DNA from 4 places in the Allobosea sp. Tri-49 genome. Region 1 is predicted to be linked to each of the others. Evidence: predicted binding sites of a transcription regulator. Region 1 holds the regulator's gene; each other region holds the start of a gene.

Region 1 (5,457 bases):
GAACATCAACCTCGACTTCCGTGACCGCCACGTCACGGCGCTGATCGGCCCCTCGGGCTGCGGCAAGTCGACCCTGCTGCGCATCTTCAACCGCATCTATTCGCTCTATCCCGAGCAGCGCGCCACCGGCGAGATCATCCTCGACGGCCGCAACGTCATCTCGAACGATATCGACGTGAACGAGCTGCGTTCGCGCATCGGCATGGTCTTCCAGAAGCCGACGCCGTTCCCGATGTCGATCTACGACAATGTCGCCTTCGGCATCCGCCTCTACGAGAAGCCGCCGAAGTCGGAGCTCGACGACCGCGTCGAGGGCGCGCTGCGGCGCGCCGCCCTCTGGGACGAGGTCAAGGACAAGCTGAAGAGCTCCGGCATGGGTCTGTCCGGCGGCCAGCAGCAGCGCCTCTGCATCGCACGCACCATCGCGCAGAAGCCCGAGGTCATCCTGTTCGACGAGCCGACCTCGGCGCTCGACCCGATCTCGACCGGCAAGATCGAGGATCTGCTCGAGCAGCTCAAGACGGACTTCACCATCGTCATCGTCACCCACAACATGCAGCAGGCGGCCCGCATCTCGCAGTACACCGCCTTCATGTATCTGGGAGAGGTGATCGAGTTCGACGCCACCAACACCATCTTCATGAACCCGCACAAGAAGCAGACGCAGGACTACGTCACCGGCCGTTTCGGCTGAAGTTCTGAAGCGTCGGCCAGCCCCGAAGGATACGCCCCGATGTCCGACCATATCGTCCGCTCCTACGATGCCGATCTCGAGGGCCTGCGCCGCAGCCTCGCCGAGATGGGCGGCATGTCCGAGCGTATGCTCGGCGACTCGACCGTGGCGCTGGTGCGCCGCGACACCGCGCTCGCCCAGAAGATCATCAGCGCCGACCAGCGCCTCGACAATCTCCAGCGCGAGGTCGAGGAGAAGGCGGTGCTGACCATCGCCCGGCGCCAGCCGCTCGCCAACGACCTGCGCGAGCTGATCTCCGCGATCCGCATCGCCGCCGATATCGAGCGCGTCGGCGACCTCGCCAAGAACATCGCCAAGCGCGCCGTCGCGATCTCCGGCCAGTTCTCGCCGCCGCATCGTGCCGTGGTAGGCCTCGAGCATATGAGCCGCCTGGTCCAGGCTCAGCTCAAGGACGTGCTCGATGCCTACGCCGCCAGCAACGAGCAGAAGGCGATGGAGGTCTGGCGCCGCGACGACGAGATCGACGCGCTCTACACCTCGCTGTTCCGCGAGCTCCTGACCTACATGATGGAGGATCCGCGCAACATCACCTTCTGCACGCACCTCCTCTTCTGCGCCAAGAATGTCGAGCGCATCGGCGACCACACCACCAACATCGCCGAGACCATCCATTACCTCGTCACCGGTCAGTCAATCGACGAGACCCGGCCCAAGCTCGACACCACCAACATCCTCGTCGACCTGCCGGCAGCCAATGGCTGACCGGCGGACGTTTTGAACGGACGCTGACATGCCTGCACGCATCCTGATCGTCGAGGACGAGGAGCCGCTGACCCTGCTGCTGCGCTATAATCTCGAGGCCGAGGGCTTCGAGGTCGACAGCGTGGCGCGCGGCGACGATGCCGAGCTGCATCTGCGTGACCACACGCCGGATCTCGTCCTGCTCGACTGGATGCTGCCCGGTCTCTCCGGCATCGAGCTCTGCCGGCGCCTGCGCACAAGGCGCGATACCGAGCGCGTGCCGATCATCATGCTGACCGCCCGCGGCGAAGAGACCGAGCGTGTGCGCGGCCTTGCCACCGGCGCCGACGACTATGTCGTCAAGCCGTTCTCGCTGCCCGAGCTGATCGCCCGCATCCAGGCGCTGCTGCGCCGTGCCAAGCCCGGCCATGTCGCCGGATTGCTCGCGGCCGGTGATCTCGAGCTCGACCGCACGACGCGACGCGTCCGACGCTCCGGCATGGAACTGCATCTCGGCCCGACCGAGTTCCGCCTGCTCGAATTCCTGATGCAGGCGCCGGGCCGGGTCTATTCCCGCGCGCAACTGCTCGACGCTGTCTGGGGTCGCGACGTCTATATCGACGAGCGCACCGTCGACGTCCATGTCGGGCGCCTGCGCAAGGCGATCACGCCGGCCAACGCCAAGGATCCTCTGCGCACCGTGCGCGGCGCCGGCTATGCCTTCGACGAGACCTTTGCGCGCGGCTGATGGTTCTGGTCAGCGCGGCGCGGCGATGATGACAGCCGCACCGGCGAGGCAAAGTGCGGCGCCGGCGAGATCGTAGCGGTCCGGCGCGATCTTCTCGACCAGCGCCATCCACGCCAGCACGCAACGATGTAGATGCCGCCATAGGCGGCGTATGCGCGGCCGGCCGCGGGACTATCGACCAGCGTCAGCAGCCAGCCGAAGGCTGCGAGCGCCACCAGACCGGCTTGTCCAGCTTCAGCCAGGCCCAGAAGGCGAAGCAGCCGGCGATCTCGGCCAACGCCGCGCCTGCATAGATTGCGATCATAGCCAATACGTGCCCGGCCCTAAGGCTGCGGTGAGCCGGGCGAAGACAGGGCGGTAAGCCTCGGACGCCAGCGGTGTCAGCGATGGGGCCTCGCCGAACGTGAACCAGCGGATCTCGCTGTGTTCGTCATTACTGATCGTGGGATCGCCGCCCGCCCATTTGCTCACTGTGAACAGATGCCAGAGCGCGGGGGTGACGCCGTCCGTCTCCGTCGTCTCGATGGCCTCGAAGCGGCGGAAATCTGTCGGAGTGATGCCGGTCTCCTCCTGGAGCTCGCGGATAAGGGCGGACTCGGCGGTCTCGCCCGCCTCAAGGTGGCCGCCGATCGTGTCCCAGCAGGATGGGCGGTTCCGGCGATGCGGCGACCTCAGTCCCAGCAGGAGCCGCCCATCCCTGATCGGTAGGGCACAAGCATACTCAATCGGGCGAGGTCTGGGGGCGTTCATGCATGCCTCCTGCATCGAGCCGGGCTATCGACAAAAAAGCCGGCCTTTCGGCCGGCTTTTCGCATTCTGGAAGTCTCGCGTCGCTCGCTCAGGCGCGAATGATCTTGCGGTCGCGGCGGCGGTCGGCGGCCGGCTGGTAGGCGATGCGGGCATGATACGCGCAATAGGGCATTCCGGTCGCCGAGCGTCCGCCGCAGAAGCGGAACTCCGGCGTGGTCGGGTCGCCCATCGGCCAGCGGCACATATACTCGCGCAGCTCCATGATCGTGACCCGCTCGGAGAACGGCACGACCACGTCCTCGGACGGAGCCGGCTCGCGCGCGACCTGCGTCTCGGCCTCGATCTCCGGCGCGAACTGGGGAGCGAGCGCGGTATTGCCGCGGGTCAGCCCGGCGCTGCCGCTGCTGTGATGGCCGGCCGGATGGCTCGGCGGGCGAGCCACCGGCTTGCGCGGGCGAGGCGTGGCTGAACCCGGGCTCTTGGCGCGGCCTGACAGCCCAAGGCGATGCACCTTGCCGATGACGGCGTTGCGCGTGACGTTGCCGAGCTCGGCGGCGATCTGGCTCGCGCTCAGGCCGTCGTTCCAGAGCTTCTTCAGCAGTTCGACGCGTTCCTCGATCCAGGCTCCGGCTTCGGTCATGGAGTTGCACCTGTCTTCGTCATGTCCCGCCGGCTGGCCGGCGAGGCATAGGGAAAGATCATGGCGGAATCCGATACCGGCAGCGTCCGTCGCTGAACGGAAGCCGTTACGCCCGGAACTGACGATACTGGAGACGCCGCACGAGATGTCGTATCTGACGAGAGAGACCATACAAGATGGCCTGACTCGGCCACAAGAGTCGCCGAATCCTAATTCGGCTTTTCCCCAGCCAATCACTGCAGAGAGCTGCCCAGTGAGTCCAATTGGCAACGCTGCCGCGAGGTCAGCTGCGATTGACAGGGCAAGGACGGTTTTGCATAGTTGCTTCACGCAGCCGCCCCTATCGGGCGGCGCTTATGTTTTTGAGCGATCGGGACTTTCCATCGATGCGGCTTGACGCGCGACGAGACGGCGGGAACGGCCAGCGACGATAATGTCGCCGGCGGGTCGTATCATGCCGGCATCATGCCGCAAGCGCCCTGCATCTCCGTTCCCGACTTGAGGTTCCGCGCTTCCTCCCTGTTTCGCCGCAAGGATTTCGCTCCATGAGCACCGCTCCTGTTTCTGCCGCTTCCTCCGTTCTCCTGCCGACCTATGCCCGCGCTCCGATCGCTCTCGAGCGTGGCGAGGGTCCCTGGGCGATCACCGCCGATGGCCAGCGTTTTCTCGATTTCGGTGCCGGCATCGCCGTCAATTCGCTTGGCCACGCCCATCCGCATCTGGTCGAGGCGTTGACCCAGCAGGCTCAGCGCATCTGGCACACCTCGAACCTCTACACGATGCCCGAGGGCGAGAAGCTGGCGCGCCGGCTCTGCGAGGCGACCTTCGCCGAGCGCGTCTTCTTCACCAATTCGGGGGCCGAGGCGAACGAGTGCGCGATCAAGATGGCGCGCAAGTATCACGCTGCGAAGGGCCATCCCGAGCGCTACCGCATCATCACATTTGAAGGCGCCTTCCATGGCCGCACGCTCGCGACCATCGCGGCCGGCGGCCAGCAGAAATACATCGACGGCTTCGGCCCGAAGGTCGACGGCTTCGACCAGGTGCCCTTCGACGATGAGAAGGTGCTGAAGGCCGCGATCGGCCCGGAGACCGCGGCCCTGATGATCGAGCCGATCCAGGGCGAGGGCGGCCTGCGCTCGGTGCCGATGCGTGTCCTCAAGCAGCTGCGCGAGCTCTGCGACGAGCATGGTCTGATGCTGATCTTCGACGAGATCCAGACCGGTGTCGGCCGCACCGGCAAGTTCTTCGCTTATGAGCATTACGGTGTCGCCCCCGACATCATGTCGATCGCCAAGGGCATCGGCGGCGGCTTCCCGATGGGCGCCTGCCTCGCCACCGAGGAGGCGGCCTCCGGCATGACGCTCGGCACGCACGGCACCACCTTCGGCGGCAACCCGCTCGCCATGGCGGTCGGCAATGCCGTGCTCGACGTCATCCTGGCGCCGGGCTTCCTCGATCAGGTCCAGAAGACGGCGCTGCGCCTGCGCCAGTCGCTGGCCCAGCTCAAGGACCATCACCCCGCCGTGATCGAGGAGATCCGCGGCGAGGGACTGATGCTCGGCCTCAAGCTCAAGACCCCGAACACCGATTTCGTCGCCCAGGCCCGGGCCGCCGGCCTGCTCGTGGTCGCAGCCGGCGACAATGTCGTGCGCCTGCTGCCGCCGCTGATCATCGGCGAGAACGAAGTGGCCGAGGCGGTGGCACGGTTGGACAAGACTGCGGGCGCGGTCGAGGCCGAGCTCGCCCGGCCGGCGGCGGAATGAGCATGGGATCTCCAGTGCGTCACTTTCTCGATCTCTCGGATTTCTCCGCCGGGGAGCTCCGCTCCATCCTCAAGGCCGGCGAGGAGATCAAGACCCGCCGGCGCACCCCGGCGGCTGC
Region 2 (5,457 bases), 830 kb from region 1:
CTGCAATCAGCGAGTTCTGCGGGAAGGTCTCCGGGCGCGTGATCGTCAGCCCGCTACGGGCCGCACGGCGCGCCACGTCGCGCCACATATAGCGGCCCTTGTTGGGGTAGAGGTTGAACGGTGAGTTGGTCCAGCCCTGTGCGGCGAAGATCGGGCCGAGCAGGAAGGGCCGCCAGCGCACGCTGACGCCGGCTGCATCGGCCAGCTCTTCGATCCGCAAAGCACTCAGGCAGGAATAGGTCGATGCGAACTCGTACCAGAAATCCAGAACAGGACGATTCGGCATCAAACCTCCGCGCGGGAGCGGCTTAAAAAAACTGGATCGATTCTCCGCCCCCGCGAATCGACCCGCAAGCCAGAAGCCGCAAACGCGTTACCGACAGCGATCCATCAAACGACGACGCGTAATCGATCAGAAGGTTCCGATTGCGTCGCCCCAAACCCTGCGATAGTGCCCGGTTACGTCCGAAATGCGGCCGGCTAAGCCGCATTCTCACACTGTGCACGATCCGTCGTGCCGCCACTGCAGGAACTGAAGTCCATGGCCGACAAGCGCGTCAACAAGGTCGTGCTCGCCTATTCCGGCGGGCTCGACACCTCGATCATCCTGAAGTGGCTGCAGACCACCTATAATTGCGAGGTCGTGACCTTCACGGCCGATCTCGGCCAGGGCGAGGAGCTCGGCCCGGCCCGCGACAAGGCGCTGCTGCTCGGCATCAAGCCAGAGAACATCTATATCGAGGACCTGCGCGAGGAATTCGTGCGCGACTACGTCTTCCCGATGTTTCGGGCCAATGCCGCCTATGAAGGCGTCTATCTGCTGGGAACCTCGATCGCCCGCCCGCTGATCGGCCAGAAGCTGATCGAGATCGCCGAGAAGGTCGGCGCCGACGCGATCTCGCACGGCGCGACCGGCAAGGGCAACGACCAGGTCCGGTTCGAGCTGACCGCCTATGCGCTGAAGCCCGACGTCGTCGTCATCGCGCCCTGGCGCGAATGGGACCTGCGCTCGCGCGAGCAGCTTCTTGCCTTCGCCGAGCAGCACCAGATCCCGATCGCCAAGGACAAGCGCGGCGAGGCGCCGTTCTCGGTGGACGCCAACCTGCTGCACGCCTCCTCGGAGGGCAAGGTGCTGGAAGACCCCGCCCAGGAAGTGCCGGATTACGTCTATTCGCGCACGATCTCGCCGGAGGACGCGCCCGACAAGCCGACGGTGATCTCGATCGATTTCGAGAAGGGCGATGCGACCGCGATCGACGGCGTCAAGCTCTCGCCGGCGACGTTGCTGGCCAAGCTCAACGAACTCGGCCGCGCCAATGGCATCGGCCGGCTCGACCTGGTCGAGAACCGCTTCGTCGGCATGAAGAGCCGCGGCATGTACGAGACGCCCGGCGGCACGATCCTCGCCGTCGCGCACCGCGCCATCGAGTCGATCACGCTCGACCGCGGCGCCGCCCATCTCAAGGACCAGATCATGCCGCAATATGCCGAGCTGATCTATAACGGCTTCTGGTTCTCGCCGGAGCGCGAGATGCTGCAGGCGCTGATCGACAAGAGCCAGGAGTTCGTCGCCGGCCAGGTGCGGCTCAAGCTCTACAAGGGCGGCGTCCACGTCATCGGCCGCTCCAGCCCCTATTCGCTCTACGACCAGGACCTCGTCACCTTCGAGGAAGGCGCGGTCGCCTACGACCATCGCGACGCCGCCGGCTTCATCAAGCTCAACGCGCTGCGCCTGCGCACGCTCGGCCAGCGCAAGAAGAAGCTCGGGCTGTAAGGCTCTTGAACTTCGACCTCACAGCGAGCCTGGGCTCGCTGTGAGGTTTCAAACAGAAAGCCGGCGAGCCAAGCTCGCCGGCTTTTTCTTGGACGGGCTGCCTACTTCGCGATCTTGCCGAAGGCGAAGAACTGGGTCTCGCCGGATGAATCGTCGACGCCGTCATTGTCGGTGACGACGAAGAGCTCGCCGGCCTTGTCGACTGCCATGCCCTCGACCTTGTCGAGCCCGTAGCCGCCGAGCTTCATCAGCTCCGGCGTCAGGTCGCGCAGCAGCTTCTTCTCGACCGTCGGGACCTCTGACGAACCGAACGGCGCCGGCTTCAGGCCCTTGACCGAGAAGGTCGCCAGCGTCTTCACCGCCTTGGCGCCGAAGAGGTTGTCGCGCTCGATCACCGCGAAAGTCTCGTCGCCGAGATAGGTCAATTCCGAGAGGCCCATCCAGGCGCCGGCAGCGGGAGCCGTTAGCGGATAGTAGAGGATGCTCCAGCTCTTGGTGAAGGGCTTGTAGGTCAGGATCTTGACCTTGCCCTTGGGGTCGTCCTTCCACTCGCGCTGGACAGCGATCCAGACCGTCTCGTCCTGACCGGTGCCGGTGACGGCGACGCCCTCATAGCCCTGATTGGTCGCCTTGGCGGCGAACTCCTCCGGCAGGGCGATCTCCTCCTCGATCTCGCCCTTGGCCGAGGCACGCAGCAGCAGGTTCTGGGTCGGCTTCTCCTTGCGCTCCGGCGCGCCTTCCGAAGCGAGCCAGAAGCCGCCGCCGGGGCGGGTCGCAACCCCCTCGAGATCATAGGCGGCGGGCTTGCCGTCCTTGGTCACGGTGAGCGCGCCGGTGATCGTCGCCGGCTTCTTGGTCGCGTCGATCTCAAGGATGCGCGAAGGCGTATAGGCGCTGTCGGTGACGCTGAAGAGCCGGCCCGGCAGCTCGGGATGGGCGGCGAGAGCGGAAAGCGCACCCCAGCCCAGCGGGACGCCGTCGACATCGGCCGAGACGATGGTCGGGTAGGTGGCCGGGCCCTCGCTGCGCTCATAGATGGTCACGGCCGAGCGCGGCCCGCCCTTCTCGCCGAGATCGGCTTCGGAGGCGCTGACGAAGAGATTGCGCTGCGGGATGGCGAGTAGGCCTTCCGGCGCGATCGCACCGGCCAGCGCCTGCAGGTAGCGTGGAGCCTTGCCCGACCCTTCGTCCTTGAAGACGAGTACGAGTGAGGCACGCTCCAGCCCGACGAAGAACAGACGCTCGCCATTATAGGTACCGACCTCGATACCCTCGGGCTCGCTGCCCTTGGCGGCCGAGCGGCGCTCCGGATAGTGGCCGAGGCGGATGGCGATCTGGTCGACCATGTTGCCTGAATCGAACTCAACCGTGCCGTCCCTGCGGAAAATGGTGAAGCCGCGCGAGCCGCCCTTCCAGTCGCCCTCATTGGCGGTGACGAAGCGGTCATTGTCCAACCAACGCACCGCGTCAGGCTCGCGCGCCACGCCCTTCAATTCCTCGGTCGGCTTGATCTGGCCGTCGCGGGTCTTGTCGATATTTTTTAAATCGACGGTGCCTGCCGGGAAATGCGCAACGAGCTTGCCCGTCTTCGTATCGACTACGGCAAGGTGGTTGTTCTCCTGCAGCGTCACCACGGCGAGGCCGTCCTGGTTGACGTCGACGAATTCCGGCTCCGGATCGGTCGGTTCGACCGCGGCGATGCCGGTGAGATCGACGACCTGCTTCGAGGCGCAATCCGCCTCGCCACCCTTGATGCCGATCAGCGTGAGGTTGCCGACGGGAAGCTGCGGCAGGTCGCCCTTGTTGAGCTTCTCGTCCCGCTCGTTCTCGATAACGATGGCGAGCTTGCCCTTGTCCTTGGTCAGGGTAATCGAGTCGGGCTGGCCGCCGAGTTCGCATGTCGCCGCGACCTGCCTGGTCTTCAGGTCGATGGTGGCAAGATGGCCGGCCGGCTCCTTGAAGTTGTCGCCGGACGAGACGACGACGGCGAAGGCGCGCTCGCCGAGGATGACGACCGAGGTCGGCTCGCCACCGACCGGGATGAAGCCGGCGGGCTTGGGAGCGCTCGCCGTGGTGATGTCGATGAGGCCGATCGCCTTTTGCTCGGCGTCGGTATAGGCGAGCAGCGTTCCGGCCTCGTTGGCGGTGATGATCTCCGAGACCGTCTTCTTTTTCGCGTCGCGGTCAGCCGGCAGGTTCAGCGGCACCTGGAAGGTAGCGATGCGGTTGAAGTTCGGCTCGGCGAGCGCCGTGCCGCCAGCAAGGAGCGTCGCGAGAGCCGCAAGGACGAGAGGTTTGCGCATGGGACGGTCCTGTTCCGCAGGGAGGAGGCAGGCCTTCCGGCTAGTGAGCACAGGCGACAGTTTCGTGACAAGCCGTCGCAAAGCAAACGCCGCTGCGGACCGTTCCGCAGCGGCGTGACAAAGGGGCCCGAGCAGTCAGTGTGCGGTTTGGACATTCTCCGCATCGACGACCGACTTCTTCAGGCCGATCACCTCGAGCTCGGTGACGACGGCCACCGCCGCGGCCTGGGCCAGGACGAAGGCGATGCCGAGCGTGGTCGGCGCAAACCAGCCGGCGACCAGGATCAGCACGCTGTCGGCGACCCAGAGGATGTTGACGCCGATCACGGCGTAGACCGCGAGCCGCGGCAGGCTCGTCCGGCTGGCGAAGAACGCAAGCAGCACAGCGCAGGGCAGGAGCACCAGGCCTGCACCACGCAGGAACTCGGCGGGGAAGCCGAGCAGGCCGGAGAGCGAGCCGGCGCCAACGCTGAGCAGCAGGCCGGTTCCGGCGCAGGCGGCGGCATCGAGAGCGAGGGCGTTGCGCAGGAAACGCGAGGACTGGATGAAAGCCATGACTGTTCTCCGGTTCAGGCCCCGTCTTGTCCGGGGCGGTTGCTGATGGGAGCCATGCTGACGAAGCCTGAGCGGCCCGTCGATTAAGCGAGAGGTAATTGGAAGGCGCCCCGGCTGCGGCTAGCTTGCCTGCCATGAACAAGCACCAGCAGCCCGCGATCGGGCATCTCATCCGCGATTGGCGCCAGCTGCGCCGTCTCAGCCAGCTCGACCTCGCGCTCGAAGCCGAGATCTCGCAGAAGCATCTCAGCTTCGTCGAGAGCGGCCGCTCGGTCCCGAGCCGGGACATGGTCCTGCTCCTCGCCGAGCATCTCGGCGTGCCATTGCGCGAGCGCAACGCGCTCCTGCTCTCGGCCGGCTATGCGCCGGTCTATCTCGAACGCTCGCTGGAGGACCCGAGCCTGCAGGCGGCGCGTAGCGCGATCGATCTCCTGCTCAAGGGGCACGAGCCTTACCCTGCGGTGGCGGTCGACAGGCATTGGACCCTGCTCGCGGCGAACGCGATGATCGCGCCGCTGCTGACGCTGGTCGAGGACGCCGACCTGCTGCACCCGCCGGTCAATGTGCTCAGGCTCAGCCTGCATCCGCGCGGGCTCGCCCCGGCGATCATCAACCTCACCGAATGGCGCGGCCATCTCATCGCAAGGCTGCGCCAGCAGATCCGCGCCACGGCCGACCCGCTGCTCGCCGAGCTGCTGACTGAGTTGCTGAGCTATCCCGTCCCGGCCGCGCCGACGACAAAGGGCAAGGCGCATGATGAGGCGGAACCGCCAATCGTCGTGCCTTTGAAGCTGCGGCTGGGCGAGACCGTGCTCTCGCTGATCT
Region 3 (5,457 bases), 2.2 Mb from region 1:
GGCGCAGCGCCTCCTCCATCAATCGCTTCTTGATGCCGGGGAAATGGACCTCGACGATTCTCTGCATCGTCTCGGCATCAGGGAAGCGGATGTAGTGGAAGAAACAGCGACGCAGGAAGGCGTCCGGCAATTCCTTCTCGTTGTTCGAGGTGATGATCATCACCGGCCGCTGCGCCGCGCGGATCGTCTCGCCGGTCTCGTAGACATGGAATTCCATGCGGTCGAGCTCGAGCAGGAGGTCGTTCGGGAACTCGATATCGGCCTTGTCGATCTCGTCGATCAGCAGCACCGGGCGCACGGGCGAGACGAAGGCCTCCCAGAGCTTGCCGCGCTTGATGTAATTGCCGATGTCGGAGACGCGGGCATCGCCGAGCTGGCTGTCGCGCAGGCGGCTGACCGCATCGTATTCGTAGAGCCCCTGCTGCGCCTTGGTGGTCGACTTGACGTGCCAGGTCAGCAGCGGCGCGCCGAGCGCGGCGGCGATCTCCTCGGCGAGCACGGTCTTGCCGGTGCCGGGCTCGCCCTTGACCAGCAGCGGCCGCTCCAGCCGGATCGCGGCATTGACCGCGACGGTCAGGTCCTCGGTGGCGACGTAAGAAGCGGTGCCGGTAAAGCGCATGCGAGGCCCTTCATATGGCTGCTCCGCGGCCATGCTGCCGCCGCGAATATCATCGTGCTTAGAGGTCAGTCGGCGGAGGGGCAAGTTTTCGTCAGCCCGGCGCGTGATTTGGTTTGTGTTGCAAGGCTTTACCAAGCAAAGCTTCGAGATCAGCAGCTTCGCTTGATTCTTCGAGGGTGACGTGGCCGGGACGATCGATCCTTCCGCCTATCGCGATGCCGTGGTCGTGCTCGCCACGGCCGGCGTGATCGTGCCCTTCGCCAAGCGTTTCCGGGTCAATTCGGTCGTCGCCTTCATGGCTTGCGGCGCCTTGCTCGGCCCCTACGGTCTCGGCGGCCTCGCCGCCAAGATTCCCTTCCTCGGCGCGATCACCGTCTCGAATGCGGAGGCGCTCGCCGGCCCGGCCGAGCTCGGCGTCGCCTTCCTGCTCTTCGTCATCGGGCTCGAGCTCTCCTATGAGCGCCTGATGACCATGCGCCGGCTGGTCTTCGGGCTCGGCCTCGGCCAGGTCGCGTTCTCGGCCACCGCGATCAGCGCCATCGCCTATGCCTTCGGTCAGCCGGCGGCTGCGGCCCTGCTGATCGGCACGGCGCTCGCCTTGTCCTCGACCGCGATGGTGGTCGAGCTGCTCTCCGCCCATCGCCGCATGACTTCCTCGGCCGGACGAGCCAGCTTCGCCGTCCTGCTCTGCCAGGACCTTGCGGTGATCCCGTTGCTCTTCCTGGTCAGTGTGCTCGGTGCGCAGAATGGCGGCTCGCTGATCGCCGGCCTGACCCAGGCACTACTACAGGCGGTCGCCGCGGTCGCTGCCATCATCGTCATCGGCCGCCTCGCCATGCGCCCGCTCTTTCGCCTGGTCGCCTCGACCGATTCATCCGAGAGCTTCATGGCGGCGACCCTGCTCGTCGCGCTCGGCACAGGACTGATCGCGGCCGGAGCCGGCCTCTCCATGGGGCTCGGCGCCTTCATCGCCGGGCTGCTGCTGGCCGAGACCGAGTATCGCCGCGCCATCGAAGTGACGATCGAGCCGTTCAAGTCGCTGTTGATCGGCGTCTTCTTCCTGACTGTCGGCATGAGCGTGAACCCGGCTGCACTTGCGGCCCAGCCGGTCGCGATCCTGAGCATCGCCGCCGGGCTCTTCCTCGCCAAGGTGGCGATCACCTTCCTGCTTGCCCGCTACTTCAAGCTGTCACGGTCGACCGCGCTCGAAACCGCGATCATGATCGGTCCCGGCGGCGAGTTCGCCTTCGTGCTGCTGACCGCCTCCGTCGCCGCCAAGCTGGTCGACCAGAACGCTGCGGCGCTCGTGCTCGCCGGCGTCTCGCTGACCATGATCTTCCTGCCGCTCGCCGCCCGCATGGCACGGAAGCTCTCGGCGCGCTTGGCGCCTGCGGTGAACCTGCCGACGGAAGCGAGCATCCTGCCGCCGGACGATCACGCACCGCGCGCCATCGTCGTCGGCCTCGGCCGCGTCGGCCGGCTGGTCAGCGAGATGCTCGAACAGCACAAGGTGCCCTACATCACCATCGACGCCGATCCCTCGCTCATCGCGGCGCAGCGCCGGGCCGGCCGTCCGGCCTTCTACGGCAACGCCACCAAGCCGGATTTCCTGCGGCTCTGCGGCCTCGAGGAAGCGACCGCGCTGATCGTCACCATCGACAATCCCCGCGCCGTCGACGAGATCGTCGCAGCAGCACGCGGTGTGCGGCAGGACCTCATCATCGTCGCCCGCGCCCGTGACGCCAAGCACGCGCGGCATCTCTACGAGCTCGGGGTAAACGACGCCGTGCCGGAAACGATCGAGGCCAGCCTGCAATTGTCGGAAGCCGCGCTGGTCGGCCTCGGCGTGCCGATGGGCCTCGTCATCGCATCGGTGCATCAGCGGCGCGATGATTTCCGCAGCGAGCTCAAGCCGGCGAGCGCGCCGCAGCCCGCTCTGCCGCGTCATGCCCGCTCACGCAGGCTGTGACTCCGCCCACTTGAGTCGATCTATGCGAATTCTTTTCGCTCGTTCGGCTCGAGCCGCACGGAGAGCGTAGTCGGCGCCGCTCCCAACTCGGTGCGCGCCGTCTTTCCGGACACTGCAGCCTGCATCGCCCGGCGCATATGGCCGTAGAACTGCTCGGCGCTGCTATGCCAGCTATGATGCGCGGCGAGTTCGAGCCCGGCCTCGCGCGGCAGGCGCAGCGCCGCGAGTGCGGCACTTCGCAGATCCTCGTGCAGTACCGCCGCCTGGCTGCCGGCGAAGACGTCGCTCGGCCCCTGCACCGGGAAGGCCGCGACCGGCAGCCCGCTCGCCGCCGCCTCAAGCAGCACGATACCGAAGGTGTCGGTCAGGCTCGGGAAGACGAAAACGTCAGAGGACGCATAGATCGCCGCCAGCTCCTCGCCCTCGCGCGCGCCAAGGAAATGCGCGTCGGGGAAGGCACGCTTGAGGTCGGCGCGAGCCGGCCCGTCGCCGACCACGACCTTGCTGCCGGGCAAACGCAGCGACAGGAAGGCTTCGAGGTTCTTCTCGACCGCTACCCTGCCGACGCTGAGGAAGATCGGCCGCGGCAGGTCGAGCACGCTCTCGGGCCGCGGATGGAACAGGGAGAGGTCGACGCCCCGCCCCCAGCGCAGGATGCGCTCGAAGCCATGGGCGCGCAGTTCCGCCTCGACCGTGGCGGTCGAGACCATCACGCCCGCCGCCGACCCGTGGAAGCGGCGCAGGAAACGGTAGCTCCAGCTTTCAGGTATCGGCCAACGCGCGGCGACATATTGCGGGAAGCGCGTGTGATAGCTCGTCGTGAAGGTCCGCTTCTGGGCGAGGCAGACGGCGCGCGTCAGCCAGCCGATCGGCCCTTCGGTCGCGATATGGATATGGTCGGGGCCGAATTCGGCGATGCGCCGAGCTACATGCCGGCGCGTCGCCAGCGCGATGCGGATATCGGGATAGGACGGCAGCCCAACCTGCCAGAAGCCTTCCGGCGTCAGCATATGCGGGGTGACACCGAACTCCGGCGCCGCCTCGACCATCCGCTCCAGCGAGCGCACCACGCCGTTGATCTGCGGCCGCCAGGCGTCCGTCGCGATCAGGACGCGCATCACGCTGCCTCGACGAGGCTCGGAACTGGTGCGGGGCGTGTCGCAGTTGGCGCCGGCAATGCCGGCTTCTCGCCCTTCAGCCGGTGCTGCGGCCAACGCACGATCTCGAAGCGGCCATCGTCGTGCTCGACCACGGCCGTGCAGCTTTCGACCCAGTCGCCGGTGTTGATGTAGGTCAGCCCGCCGATCTCGCGCTGGGCGGCATGGTGGATATGGCCACAGATCACGCCATCGGCCTTGTGCCGGCGCGCCTCGTCGGCGAGGCACTGCTCGAACTCGCCGATATAGTTCACCGCGTTCTTGACCTTGTGCTTGGCCCAGGCCGAGAGCGACCAGTGCGGCAGGCGCAAGACGCGGCGCACGCGATTGATGCCGTGGTTGAGCACGAGCGCGACCGTGTAGGCCCAGTCGCCGAGCAGGGCGAGCCATTTGGCGTTGCGCACGACGAGGTCGAACAGGTCGCCATGGATCACGAGCATGCGCTTGCCGTCAGCGGTCTCGTGGACGATATCGTCGACCAGCGTGATGCCGCCGAACTGCAGGCCGGTGTAGTCGCGCAGGAAGTCGTCATGGTTGCCGGTGACGTAGACCAGCTTCGAGCCCTTGCGCACCTTGCGCAGCAGCTTCTGGACCACGTCGTTGTGCGACTGCGGGAAGTACCAGCCGCTCTTCAGCCGCCAGCCGTCGATGATGTCGCCGACCAGGTAGATCGTTGGCGCGTCATAGGCGCGCAGGAACTCCAGCACGAGATCCGCCTGCGCTCCGCGCGTGCCGAGATGCAGGTCGGAGATGAAGATGCTGCGAACCTGCTTGGCGTCGCTATCGTCGCTCATGCTCGCTGGCCTATCTATTGCGATGCCTCCGGCGTGTGTCTGATTTGCACTACGCTTTGATGACGCGGCGCCAAAACCATGCTTTGCCTCCCCTGACAGGAACGAGACCTTTCCGGGAGACGACAATGGATCTGGGTATCGCCGGCCGCACGGCCATCGTTTGCGCCTCGAGCAAGGGGCTGGGCCGTGGCTGCGCGCAGGCACTGGCCGAAGCCGGCTGCACCGTCGTCGTCAACGGCCGCGACGCCAAGACACTGGAGGAAACCGCAGCTGCGATTCGCGCCAGCACTGGCGCCACCGTGATCGCCGTCGTCGCCGATGTCTCGACCAAGGCGGGGCAGGACGCGCTGCTCGCCGCGGCACCGAATCCCGACATCCTCGTCAACAACAATGGTGGCCCGCCGCCAAAACCCTTCCGCGAAGTGACGCGCGAGGGACTGCTCGAAGGCGTGGCGCAGAACATGGCGACGCCGCTAGAACTGGTGCAGCGCGTGGTCGACGGCATGATCGAGCGGCGCTTCGGCCGCATCGTCAACATCACCTCGGCGAGCGTGCTGACCCCGCTGACCGGGCTCGATGTCTCCTCCGCCGCCCGCGCCGGTCTGACCGCCTTCCTCGCCGGGGTGGCGCGCGAGATCGCCCATGCCAACGTCACCATCAACAACATCCTGCCCGGCGTGTTCGACACGGACCGGATCAAGACCGCGACGAACAAGGTCGCCGAGATGCAGGGCATCAGCATCGAGGAAGCAACGAAGCGGCGGCTCGCTGCTGTCCCGGCCGGCCGCCTCGGCACGCCCGACGAGTTCGGCAAGCTCTGCGCCTTCATTTCCAGCGCCCATGCCGGCTACATCACCGGCCAGAACTTCCTGATCGACGGCGGCTCGTTCCGGACGAACTTCTGACATCAAGCCGGCC
Region 4 (5,457 bases), 570 kb from region 1:
GCTAGGGGTCAGCCGCGTGCCGGTGCGCGAAGCCTTGCGCCTGCTGGAGAGCCAGGGCGTTGTCGTCAGCGAGGCCTATAAGGGTATCAGGCTGCGCCCGGTCACCAATGAGCGCGTCTCCGATCTGATCGAGGCGCGCATCGCGCTCGAGGCCAGTGCGACCGCCCGCGCCGTCGCCGCCGGGCGCAATCGCGGCAGTCACCTCGACGAGCTGCGGAACGCCGTCGCCGAGATGGAGCTGATGGCGGCGCGCGGCAGCGCCTATGGCGTCGCCGTCGCCGATACGCGCTTCCACCGCGCGCTCTGCCGGCTTGGCGGCAACAGCGTCACGCTCGACTTGTGGGAGACGCTGGCGCCGCAATGCACGATCATTTTCGGCCTCGCCACCTTCGGCAAGCCGATGGCCGGCGTCGTCGAGGAGCATGTCGATCTCCTCGCCGTGTTCGAGGCCGGCGACATCGAGGCGATCGAGCGCACGCTCGATGAGCACATCACCGTGATGAACCACGCGATGGACTACGAGGCCATCGTCGCCAGGCGCCGCAGGGAAAGGGACGCACAGTGAACGATCAGGCCACCCAGCAGACACGCGCAGGTAATCGGCCGGCAGCGCTGCCGCCGTTCAGGATCACCCGCATCGAGGCCGCCCCGCTTTTCGGCGAGAGCCCGAAAGGCGGCTGGTCAGCCGAGATCCGGCCGGAGGATTCGATCCATGCACTGATCGCGGTTCATACCGACCAGGGCATCACCGGCTATGGCAGCGTCTTCACCGACGGGCGCCTGGTCCAGGCCGGGCTCAAGGTGCTGGAGCCGCTCTTCCTTGGAGCCGATGCGCTCTCCCCCGATTTAGTCAGCGAGAAGCTGCACCAGAACACCTTCTGGATGGGCCGCGGCGGCACGCTGACGCACACGATCAGCGGCATCGACATCGCGCTCTGGGACATTCTCGGCCAGGCCACCGGCCTCAGCGTCGGCCGGCTGCTCGGCGGCCGCTATCGCGAGCGCGTCCAGCCTTATTGCTCGCTCCTGATGGAGGAGCCCGACGCGATGCGGGATGTGGTCGCAAGCTATCGCGACAAGGGCTTCACCGCCTTCAAGATCGGCTGGGGTCCGTTTGGCCGGGCCCTCGACACCAAGCTCGACGAGGCGATCGTGCGCGCCGCGCGCGAGGCGGCCGGCGAGCGCTCAAAACTCTTCGTCGACGCCGGCGCCAGCGACGCGCTCTGGCCGCACGGACTGAAATGGGCCAAGCGCACCGCCGAGATGCTGGCCGATTATGATGTCGGCTGGTTCGAGGAGCCGGTCCGGCCGGACGCGATCGACGATTATCGCGAACTGCGCCGTTCATCGCCGGTACCGATCGCCGGCTGCGAGGTTCTGACGAGGCGCCAGAGCTTCATTCCCTGGCTGACCACCGGCGCCGTCGACATCATCCAGCCGGATGTCACCAAGGTCGGCGGCATCTCCGAGCAGCGCCGCATTGCCTGGATGGCCTATGATCTAGGCATCAGATATGTCGGCCATGGCTGGAACACGGCGCTTGGCCTCGCCGCCGACCTGCAGATGGCGACAGCATTTCCCGATGCCGATCTCGTCGAATTCATCGGCGGCAGCCCCTATGTCGACGGCATCCTCGCGAGGCCCTTCGACCTCGACGCGGAAGGCTGGCTGACGATCCCGGACCTGCCGGGCCTCGGCGTCACCATCGATCGCGACAAGCTCGCCAAGTACACGCCCAACCCAGGAGCGCTCTTCGCCTGACGGCATGAGCCAGGCCTAGAACCGCTTCGTCGAAAGCACGTCGAAAGTCCGGCCGATCGTCGCCACGGCCTTGTCGTAATCGGCGAGCGACAGGCAGGCGATCAGGGCGTCGATGACCGCGAGCTGGGCGATCCGGCTCGTCATCGCCTCGGTGCGGAACTGGGTCTCGCGCGCCATGGTGTTCAAGACGATGTCGGCATAGGCGAGCAGCGGCGACTTGCCGAAATTGGTGATGCAGATCGTCGTCGCTCCGGCTTCTCGGGCGAGCCTGGTCGCGGTGACGGTCTCATGCGTCGAGCCCGAATGCGAGATCGTGATTGTCGCGACATCCGGGCCGGTCAGCGCGGCGCTGATCGCCTGGACGTGCGAATCGACCACGACCTTGGATTCAACGCCGATGCGCAGCAGCCGGTAGTTGGCGTCCTCCGCGATCGGGGCAGCGCTGCCGATGCCGTAGAGCTCGACGCGGCGCGCCCCACGGATCGCGGCGACGGCGCGCTCCATCGCTCCCCGGTCGAGCACCTTCATGGTGTCATGCAGCGCCTGCAGATCGCTGCCGAAGATCTTCTCGATCACGGTGCCGGTGTCGTCGGTGCGGGCGAGATCCTCGTGGATGAACTGCACCGGCTGCACGAGGTCGCGGGCCAGCGCAATCTTGACCTGCTGGAAGCCGCGCGCGCCGAGCTGCCGGCAAAGCGAGATCACGCTGCCTTCGCTCGCTTCCGCCCGTTCGGCCACCTCCGTCACCGACATGTGCACGACCTCGGCCGCATGGGCGAGGAAGACATCGGCGATGCGGGCGGCCGTCGGCGGCAGCGTCGGGCGCAGCGCCGTCAGCCGCTCGATCACGCCATCGAAGCCGTCATGCCCGCCATTGCGCGCCCGATCGGGATTGTCCGTCACTGCGTCAACATCCGGCTTACGTTGAGAGGTGGTCATGCCGGCAAGGCGAACACGCCTTCCTCCCACGGGCAAGCCGTCTCAGCATCCACCTGCGGGAAAACCCCACCGGCGACCTCGACATAGCGCAGGCCGAAGCGGCGCGCGCCCTCGCCATCGGTCCTGGGATTGTCGCCGAGCATCGCGACCATCCGCTTCGGCAGGTCGAGCAAGGCGAGCCCCGCGGCGAACAGGGTCGGTTCCGGCTTGCCGACGAGGCGATAATTCACCGGGCCGGTGCAGGCGAGGAGCGCCGCCAGAAGCGCTCCGGTTTCAGGCACGATCGTGCCGTCAGGGCCTGGATGGACGAGATCAGGATTGGCGACGACGAGTTCGGCCCCCGCCCGCACGGCATTGGCCGCAAGCGCCAGCCGCGCATGGCTGAAGCGCCGATCGCGGCCGAGGAAGACGACATCGGGCCGCATCCGGACCGGAACGAGGCCGCGCTCACGGGCATAACGCACCAGACTGTCGCTCGCCAGCATGAGCACGCGCGCGCCCGGCCGCCGCGAGGCGATATCGTCGAGCGCGACCGACCCCGCGAGCACGATGCGGCCCGCTGGAACCTCGAGCCCAATCCGTCGCAGGCTGCTCGCCAGCTCCGCCGGAGTGTGCTCGGCGTCATTCGAGACCACGACGAAGCGGCCGGCGCAGGCGTCCAGAAAGGCTCTCGCCCCCGGCATCGCCCGGCCACCGCAGATCAATGTGCCGTCGAGATCGATCAGCCAGCCACGAATATCGTCCGCTGCGTGCACCGCAAACTCCGCGTCGAAGTCGGGCATGCATGGACTGAGATTATCTCAGTGTCAAACCTGATATCGAATGAGTTATATTCATAACTCTGTCATGGAAGGCTGCCAGAAGGCTCGGGTCTCGGCTGGCCCAACCGGCCGCGTGGCGACACCCGCAGCCCGTCCCAGAGGACGTCATGCTCGCATTCCTAGGCAGCCGTCTCCTGCGCATGACGATCACGCTCTGGGCGATCGTCACCGCCGTTTTCCTGGCGACGCGACTGACCGGTAATCCGATCGATTTCCTGATGCCGGAGGGTCTCGATGCCGTCTCGCGCGCCGAGATGATCGCCTATTGGGGCCTCGATCGCCCGATCGCCGAGCAATACCTGCTGTACTGGAACTCCCTGCTCTCAGGCGATTTCGGCCTTGGCCTGATGGAGCGGCGGCCGGTCGCCGCGATCTTCGGCGAAAGGCTCTGGCAGAGCGCCTCGCTGCTGCTTGCGACGCTCGCGTTGACCGTCGCCGTCGGCGTCCCGCTCGGCATCCTCGCCGCGCTCTGGCGCGGGCAACCGCGCGGCCAGGGCGTACTCTTCGTCGCCTTCCTCGGCTACGCGGTCCCGAACTTCGTCCTCGCCATCCTGCTGCTGCTCATCTTCTCCTACACGCTGCATTGGCTGCCGAGCGCCGGCTCCGCCACCTTGCTGCATTATGTGATGCCGACTGTGGCGCTCGCCGCCTATTTCGTCGCGGCGCTCACCCGCTACACCCGCAACGCCATGCTCGACGTCCTCTCCGAGGACTATATGCGCACCGCCCGCGCCAAGGGCCTCTCCGAGAGCGCGATCATCCTGCGGCACGGACTGCGCAATGCGCTGATCCCGGTGATCACCGTGCTCGGCCTGCAGATCACAACCCTCGTTTCCGGCGCCGTCGTGGTCGAGACCGTCTTCGCCTGGAACGGGGTCGGCGACCTTCTCGTCGGCGCGACGCTGCGCCGCGACTACCCCGTGCTGCAATTCGGCGTCCTCGTCGTCGCCGGCGCCGTCATCCTCGTCAATTTCGCGATCGATCTCGCCTATGCGGCGTCCGATCCGCGCGTGCGCCTCGTCGGAGCCTGACCCGCCATGACCGAGATCGCAGACGCCAAGCTGATGCTCCCGCCACGCCGGCTGCCGCGGCTCAGGCTTCCCTCCTTGGGCGGCGCCAACATGCTGGTCACGGCCGCGGCGCTGCTTGGGTTGGTGCTGCTCGCGCTCGCCATACTCGCGCCGCTGATCTCGCCCTTCGAGCCCGATCAGCAGCGGCTCTTGGCGCGGCTAAAGCCTCCGATCGGCAGCACCGGCGCCAACCCTCTCTATTGGCTCGGCACCGACCAGCTCGGCCGCGATCTGCTGTCGCGCTGCCTCCATGGCCTGCGCCTGACGCTCGCACTCGCGCTCTTCGGCACCTTGCTCGGCCTTGCGCTGGGCGCGGCGCTCGGCCTCGCTGCCGGGCTGCTGCGCGGCTGGGCCGATGCGCTGATTATGGGTCTCGTCGACATCATGATGTCGTTGCCCTTCACCCTCGTCGCGCTCTTCGTCGTGGCGCTCGCCGGCACCGACGTCACCGTGCTGATCTGCGTGCTCGGCATCGCCTACTGGGCGCATTTCGCCCGGCTGATCCGGGCCCAGGTCCTCAGCCTGCGCGAGATGCCCTTCGTCGAGGCCGCCCGCGCTGCCGGCGCCGGCCCCTGGCGCATCGCCACCGTCCACATGATCCCGAACCTGATCTCGCCGGTCGTGGTCATGGCGAGCCTCAACTTCTCGAACCTGATCCTGCTGGAATCGGCGCTCTCCTTCCTCGGCCTTGGCGTCCAGCCGCCGACGGCGACGCTCGGCTCGATGGTCGGTCAGGGCCGGGACTACATGGCCTCCGCGCCCTGGATCGTCGCCATTCCCGCCCTCTTCATCGTCCTCGTCAGCCTCGTCGCCATGCTGCTCGGGGATGCGTTGCGCGACCGCCTCGACCCACGCCTGCGCGGGCG

The links. The regulator PhoB, encoded in region 1, activates phosphate uptake and scavenging genes when phosphate is short. The targets are predictions, from matches to a motif close to TGTCATNNANCTGTCAT.
Region 2: the regulator PhoB is predicted to act here: its motif matches at 4,131-4,147, upstream of BLM15_RS16840 (esterase-like activity of phytase family protein).
Region 3: the regulator PhoB is predicted to act here: its motif matches at 4,588-4,604, upstream of BLM15_RS02235 (UDP-2,3-diacylglucosamine diphosphatase).
Region 4: the regulator PhoB is predicted to act here: its motif matches at 3,532-3,548, upstream of BLM15_RS23415 (HAD-IIA family hydrolase).

The regions. Positions count from the first base shown of each region.
Region 1 is NZ_CP017946.1:4,276,153-4,281,609, reverse strand. Features, by position in the region: gene pstB (phosphate ABC transporter ATP-binding protein PstB) at 1-694, shown strand, start outside; gene phoU (phosphate signaling complex protein PhoU) at 734-1,456, shown strand; gene phoB (phosphate regulon transcriptional regulator PhoB) at 1,485-2,183, shown strand; partial or broken gene BLM15_RS20685 (YnfA family protein) at 2,193-2,487, opposite strand; gene BLM15_RS20680 (NUDIX hydrolase) at 2,484-2,933, opposite strand; gene BLM15_RS20675 (GcrA family cell cycle regulator) at 3,022-3,573, opposite strand; gene BLM15_RS20670 (aspartate aminotransferase family protein) at 4,119-5,339, shown strand; gene argF (ornithine carbamoyltransferase) at 5,342-5,457, shown strand, end outside.
Region 2 is NZ_CP017946.1:3,448,498-3,453,954, forward strand. Features, by position in the region: gene BLM15_RS16830 (2-hydroxychromene-2-carboxylate isomerase) at 1-286, opposite strand, end outside; gene BLM15_RS16835 (argininosuccinate synthase) at 542-1,774, shown strand; gene BLM15_RS16840 (esterase-like activity of phytase family protein) at 1,876-4,077, opposite strand; gene BLM15_RS16845 (hypothetical protein) at 4,213-4,632, opposite strand; gene BLM15_RS16850 (helix-turn-helix domain-containing protein) at 4,767-5,457, shown strand, end outside.
Region 3 is NZ_CP017946.1:448,401-453,857, reverse strand. Features, by position in the region: gene BLM15_RS02250 (AAA family ATPase) at 1-619, opposite strand, end outside; gene BLM15_RS02245 (cation:proton antiporter domain-containing protein) at 801-2,588, shown strand; gene BLM15_RS02240 (glycosyltransferase family 4 protein) at 2,609-3,706, opposite strand; gene BLM15_RS02235 (UDP-2,3-diacylglucosamine diphosphatase) at 3,706-4,539, opposite strand; gene BLM15_RS02230 (SDR family oxidoreductase) at 4,665-5,444, shown strand.
Region 4 is NZ_CP017946.1:4,847,025-4,852,481, reverse strand. Features, by position in the region: gene BLM15_RS23430 (GntR family transcriptional regulator) at 1-565, shown strand, start outside; gene BLM15_RS23425 (mandelate racemase/muconate lactonizing enzyme family protein) at 562-1,761, shown strand; gene BLM15_RS23420 (MurR/RpiR family transcriptional regulator) at 1,777-2,664, opposite strand; gene BLM15_RS23415 (HAD-IIA family hydrolase) at 2,697-3,482, opposite strand; gene BLM15_RS23410 (ABC transporter permease) at 3,629-4,552, shown strand; gene BLM15_RS23405 (ABC transporter permease) at 4,559-5,457, shown strand, end outside.